Linked DNA regions of Stratiformator vulcanicus. The main gene of each other region encodes a partner of the protein of the gene in region 2 in a complex. Links are inferred from orthologs where the notes say so. Each region holds a gene or a part of one and is shown on either strand. Other genes may lie near its edges. The genes, in order: Pan189_RS11540 and trxA.

Region 1 (3,225 bases), 1.9 Mb from region 2 along the record:
CGTCACCTTCGAGTAGTTCGTCGACACTTTCGGGCACGAGGATCGGGGGTTCGGGGTGACCCATGCCGAGGCCATGTCCGGCATGATGGGCCAGCGGACCAACGCCCGCTTCTTCAAGCGGTTTCGAGACGGTCTGGTAAATGTCGGCGCACTTGGCTCCGACAGCGATCGCTTTCTCACCCGCCTCCAGACCGGCGACACAGGCATCGAAGAGCTCCTGTTGGCGCTGGGTTGGCTCACCCACGGCGTACGTATTCGTGAAGTCGCTGCGGTAACCGTCGAGCATCACCGAATAGTCGACAATGAACAGGTCGCCTTCTTTGATGACATACTCGGTCGGCAGTCCACCCGCTTTCGGCTCAGCAGCGTTTGTCGCGCGAAAGTCACCGTAGACGATAGCGGCTCGCCCCGCCTCGGCGATCGCGGCCGATTGAATCTCGCGGTACACGTCGAGCTCGGAGACGCCCGGTCGAATCACCTCGCGTGCTCTGGCGTGTCCGGCATCGCCCGCCGCCATGCATTTTCGCAAGAGTACGATTTCATCGTCGTGCTTTGATCGCCGCAGCGTCCGCAAGATCGGCCCGACTTCGACACCCTCCAGAACGTTCGCGCTCTCAAGTAAGGGCACAATGCCGGCGGGTAACCAAGTCGATTCAATGACGCCCGATCGAGCTGTCAACTCCGGCGCGATCGATTTGACGGCCTCAAACAAAGCGTAATCGCGATTGATGACCGAATGCTTGTGGTCGTACCAATAGGTCAGTTGCTCGCGATCGACGTACGGTTCCGCGGATGCCGAACGGAAAGCGAAGTTATCGGCAAGAAGCGTCGCTCGCCCTTCCCGTTCCAAGAGCAAAATCCCGCGCTCTCCGAATGAAAAGCTGAGCGGCTGCACCCAGAAATTTGCCAAGTAATTCAAATGCCGCGGGTCGGCGATCAGAGCCCACTCGGCTTCGTCGGGGACTTCGTCCCAGAATCGTTTTCGACGTTCGAGGCAGCCATCTTTTGTCAGCATAATCAACCCGCTGAGGCAGTGTTCATTACAAGAATCAGCCGCACGCTCATCGCAAATTCAACGACTTGATGCCGTTGCCGAGGCTAATGAATTCCTTCGGCGGCCAGCCAGCGTTCCGCATCAAGGGCCGCCATGCATCCTGTGCCGGCCGCGGTCACCGCTTGGCGATATTGGTCGTCGGCGACATCCCCGGCGGCGAAAACACCTTCAACGTTGGTGTTCGTGCGGAACGGTTTGGTCCACACGACGTAGCCACTCTCAGACAGATCGACGTGACCTTTTAAGAACTCGGTATTGGGAGTGTGCCCGATCGCTGTGAACATGCCGGTCGCGTCGAGTTCTTCCGTCTTGCCCTCCTCGACCGTGCTTGCCAATCGAACTCCCGTGACGCCTTTGTCATCACTGCCGAGGACTTCCTCGACTTCCGAGTTCCACTTCACCTCGATCTTCGGATTGTTGAGGGCTCGCTCGGCCATGATTTTGCTGGCGCGAAACTCTTCGCGTCGGTGGATGATATAGACCTTCGACGCGTACTTCGTGAGAAAGGTCGCTTCTTCCATCGCGCTGTCGCCGCCACCGACGACCACCAGTGGATTCTCACGAAAGCGTGGTAATGCCCCATCGCAGACGGCACAGGCTGAGACGCCGTTGTTCTTGAACTTGTTTTCAGACTCCAAACCGAGCCAGTTGGCCCGTGCCCCAGTCGCGATGATGACCGATTCGGCTTCGACCGTTTCTCCGCTGAGCGTTTTGAGCTTGAAGGGGCGTTCCGAGAAATCGACGTCAACGACATCGTCGGTCATGACCTTCGTGCCGAAATTCTTCGCCTGCTTCCGCATGAGATTCATCAACTGCGGACCGGTAACCGTCTCTTGATGATCGAGGACCGGCACCTGATCCAGCTCGGCCTTGTCGAGTGAGCTCGAGAGGTAACCGCTCAACTCGCCCGCGGGAAAACCGGGATAGTTCTCGACTTCGGTCGTCAAAGCGAGCTGTCCCAAGGGCAACGTGCCTTGCACGTAGTTTTCTTGGGTCTGAGCCCCTTCGATGCACAGCGGTTTCAACTGCGCGCGGGACGTATAAATCGCCGCGGCCCAACCGGCCGGACCCGATCCGATGATGACTACCCGTTCTGCCACGTGCCGCTCCGTATTTTGCGCCGTTGTCAGCTCATTCCAAAGTCTCTGAGGCACGATAGCGGGGGCTTGAAAGTCCGGCAACTGACCGCCCGGCCGCAGGCGCTTCTCTGCGTCGGCGAGAGTCAGACGTTTTCCGGCATGGCGCAAAAAAAGGCGTCTCGAGGAACATCCTCGAGACGCCATTCCCATCCCGCTCGGACGAATGCGGGCCAAACTCCGCCGAACGGTGCTTAACTACCATGCACAAGCAATGCCTAATCCGTTTTCAAATTTGTGCTTCTACCTAACATACAGTGCGACAGGTGTTTGCGCCGATCGGCGTCCGAGTGATCTCTGACGACATTGGGTGACCCTGCCGTAAGTGTGGCGTTTTTGATCAGGCAATTTTGCTCAAACGGCAATATTGCACGATACCGCGGCTTAGTTGACGAGTGCGGACAGGTCGCGAACATGTCTTAGCGGCAAGCCGTCCCTTCTGGCGAACGCGCTCCGCGATCCTGAATTGAGAACCCGCAATGCCCGAGAAGCCCGACAGTTCGTCATCTAAGAGTAGCGAAGCCCCATCGCGGCGGTCGCGAATGACGGTTCCAAAATTCCGAGAAGCCAAAGGTCGGCGAAAACTCGCCATGCTGACGGCCTACGATGAACCACTGGCCCGTTTGTTCGATTCCGGCGGCGTCGACGCGATTCTCGTCGGCGACACGCTCGGGATGGTCGTGCAGGGCAAGTCGACGACACTGCCGGTTACATTGGATGAGATCATTTACCACGCAGAGATCGTGGCTCGGGCGACGCGTCGGGCCTTGGTTGTGGCCGACCTCCCATTCATGAGTTATCAGGTCGGCCCGAAAGACGCTCTGAGAAGCGCAGGACGTATCCTCAAGGAATCCGGCGCTGCCGCGGTCAAATTGGAGGGCGGACGCGAGCAGTCGGCAACGATCCGCGCGATTGCCGATGCAGGCATTCCTGTCATGGGGCACGTCGGGTTAAGGCCTCAAGCGGTGCACGCACTCGGCGGAATGAGCCGTATCCAACGCGAATCGACCGGCCTGAAACGCGATGCGCTCGCAG
Region 2 (3,177 bases):
TCGCGCTCTTCGGTCAACGCGGTCTGTCGGGCTTCCATTTCGCGTTCGAATGCGGCTCGCCGGTCGGCCAGTTCCTCGTCCTGCTCCGAGCGAGCGGCATCGAGTTCGGCCTGGGCACGTTGCCGCTGTTCCGCGATCTCCGCTTCGGCTTTCGCCCGGCATTCGCCGACCTGCCGCTCGGTTTCATCAACGAACGTGTCGACTTCGGCGAGGCGTTGTTCGAGCTTCGAGGTCTCGGTCGCGTGTTCTTCGTGCCAGCGTTCACGCTCTTCGGCAATTTGCTCCCGTGACGATTGCCGCTCCGACTCGAGACGTTCCAGCTCGGCGGACCGGTATTGCTCGAATTCTTCGCGGTCCTTCTGAATCTGCTCGGCTTCTTCCGCATACTTCAGTTTGACGGTCTCCTCGAAGCGATCGCGGTCCTCCTGCCACTGATTCCGATCAGCCTGCAACTCGGCCTCGGCTTGATCGCGGAGCTGCTGCAGTTCCACGTCAAGTTCAGCGCGGGCCTCGCGGGCCTGATGGGCGGCGGTGGCTTTGAGACGCTCCACCTCCTGAACGGACTGCTGCAGGGCCCGATCCTGCAATTCACGCTCATGTTCCAACTCGCCACGCTCGGCAGCGCAGCGGGCTTCGAATCGCTCTCGTTCCTCGACAAGTGACTTTCGATCGGCATCCAATTCTTCGATCAGCTTCGAAGTCAATTGCCGTCGCAGTTCGGCCCGCTCGGAGTCCCAGCCCTGCCTGAGTTCGGCGAGGGCCTTCTCGCGAAACGAATCCTGCTCCGCAATTTTCCGATCGAGTTCGTCCTTTCGAGCACGCAGCTCTTCGCGTTCGGCCGCTGTTTCAGCTTTCAGTTCCGCTTCGAGCCGCTTCTTCTGTTCTTCGAGACTTTCGGTGGCGTGCTGCTCGGCATCCTGAGCGGCGGCGTCCCGTTCTTCGTCGAGCCGGCGTCGCTCCTCTTCGAGGGCGCGCTGCTGCTGTTCGACCTGCGTCAGAAACTCATCGCATCGCGCGAACTTCTCATCGAGTTCGTCGGAGCGGCGTTTCAGGTCGAGTTCGGCCGACTTCATCCGTGCTTCGTGCCGACCGCGTTCGTCGATCGTGCTTTGGTACTCAAGTCGGAATCGCCGCTGCTCCTGCTCCAGCAGAGAGAGTTGCTCAATAACGGCTTGTTCGCGGCGACGCAGCTCGGCGTCGGAAATCGGGCGACCGGAGGCCGACGGCGATGATCCGATCGGCTCGGGCTCTTCCAGATCAAACCGGAAATGCGCCGCGTGACTGTGATCAAGGTCGCGCGAATAATCGGGCGCGTTACCGCTGGAGCGAGCCATGAAAGGGATTCCGTTCCCTGAAAGTCAACGAAGCCGACAGTCGCAGTCGCGAGCGACCTTGACCAGCCGGCACTCAATCTTCTCGATCAGCATCCTGCCGATCCGGCAACCGGCCGCGAGAGACATCACCGTTTCTCCGCGGCCGTTCGTGCTTCAATATTTCCAAAGGCTTCAATCAGCTGAGGTGGTTGTCGATCATGGTCGACAGCTTCTCTTTCGGCGCAACACCGATTGACGTCTCAACGACCTCGCCACCCTTGAACAGCATCACCGTCGGAATCGAGCTGATGTTGTGCTTCGACGCGACAGCGGGATTTTCGTCGGTGTTGACCTTGCCGACGCGGACGCGCCCCGAGTACTCGTCGGCGATCTGCTCGACGGTCGGGGCGAGCATTCGGCAAGGACCGCACCAGGGGGCCCAGAAGTCGACGAGGACCGGCTCACCAGCCGAGAGGACATCGGACTCGAAGTTCGAGTCAGTAAACTCCATTACATTTTCCGCCATGTTTCACCCTTCCGGTCCGCGGGGAATCCGCGGACAATCCGATCGGTTAGCAGTCAGGTCACGTACGTCGAACTCCCGACAGACGGTCGCTATCCGGCAATCGCGCGGATTATAAAGATCGTATCAGCCGTGTCAACGTGCTATCGCAGAGCAGATTTGTTGTAAGCCAAAGCAAAACATTGACATCCGTCAGAGCCGTGAGCCGTGTCGGCAAGCCTCGACAGTCGAGCGAATGGCCCGAGATCGTCCCCCAAAAATCACCGAAATCATGCCCATGTCTACCTTTCCAAGTTTCCGAGGTCGCGTTGCTCGATCGACGTTCGGGCAAGCGAAGGTTCTCGTCCGGCTCTCCCCTTGGCGAATTCATCAGATGCGATGGATGTGTCCGAGCTTGATTGTGTTGGCGGTCTGCCAGTTCGTCCCGCTCACAACGGCGGTCGGACAGGAAAACACCGCAGAAGAAACGGCGGATGACTCGTGGGCCGCTGTGGAAGACCGCACACCGCTGTTCCGGACCGAAGAGGAGCAGGGACGGGCCGAACTGTTTGCGGAGTTGGAAGATCAATCTGCGGAAGTACTTCGGGAGGCGGCCGAGGAATTTCGCGAGCGACGGCTCGACGTCTTCTCGGGTTCGCCCGCCGATTTCTCTCCCTATGCCGACATGCTCCGATATCCCAAGACCTATCGCGGTCGGCCGATTCATGTGCGGGGTCGCGTCGAACGCGACTCCCCGGGAGAGGGTGCGATTGTTCTGACCGTGAGCGGAGCGTCCGGGCGTCAGGCGATCGTTCTGCTTCCGGAGAATGCTGCTCCTCCCGAACCGGGCCAGATGCTCAAGTTGACGGGCCTGTTCTTCAAACTGGTCAGTTCCGAAGCGGACGAGCCCTCGCGACCCGGCATCATCGCCAGTGAGTTTGAACCGCTCGCAGTCCCGCCGCCGTCACAAGTCGGTGTCGAACCCGGCCTGTGGGCGAACGTCCGGCATCGCACGCTCGGAATCGCACCGGCCGAACGTGATTTGTATTACCTGCTCGTCGAGCGGGCCGGGCAAGCGGACGCCGAAAATTTTCAGGACGCCGCGAGAATGTACCTTCAACAACGGCGCGCGGCCGATCCCCGCTACAAGGGCACCACCGAAGCGGAAGCTCCATTTCGTCGCTTTGTCGACATCTTTAGTAACCCCGAAGCCTATGAAGGCCGGGCCGTCGAATTGATCGGCCACGTTCGCAAAGCGATCAGCTATCCGGCTGATACGAACGAATTCGGCATCGAAACGCTCTATGAGCTTTGGATGTACACCGACGATTCCCAGCAGAATCCGGCTGTCATCGTGACATC

Evidence for each region.
Region 1: the proteins of trxA (region 2) and Pan189_RS11540 are in contact, whole or in part, in a crystal structure (PDB 1F6M), measured with the Escherichia coli proteins. The link is inferred for Stratiformator vulcanicus from one-to-one orthologs.

What each region holds. Positions count from the first base shown.
Region 1 is NZ_CP036268.1:2,942,404-2,945,628, reverse strand. What follows is about bases 127-3,030. They hold Pan189_RS11540 (thioredoxin-disulfide reductase), read right to left. Parts: upstream 2,155-3,030; coding sequence 1,099-2,154; downstream 127-1,098. Other genes in these bases: panB (3-methyl-2-oxobutanoate hydroxymethyltransferase), read left to right, coding at 2,733-3,030; Pan189_RS11545 (M24 family metallopeptidase), read right to left, coding at 127-1,015. In the rest of the region: more of Pan189_RS11545, read right to left, coding at 1-126; more of panB, read left to right, coding at 3,031-3,225.
Region 2 is NZ_CP036268.1:1,090,807-1,093,983, reverse strand. What follows is about bases 175-3,030. They hold trxA (thioredoxin), read right to left. Parts: upstream 1,840-3,030; coding sequence 1,510-1,839; downstream 175-1,509. Other genes in these bases: Pan189_RS04135 (hypothetical protein), read left to right, coding at 2,114-3,030; Pan189_RS04145 (coiled-coil domain-containing protein), read right to left, coding at 175-1,334. In the rest of the region: more of Pan189_RS04145, read right to left, coding at 1-174; more of Pan189_RS04135, read left to right, coding at 3,031-3,177. UniProt on the Escherichia coli protein: Participates in various redox reactions through the reversible oxidation of its active center dithiol to a disulfide and catalyzes dithiol-disulfide exchange reactions.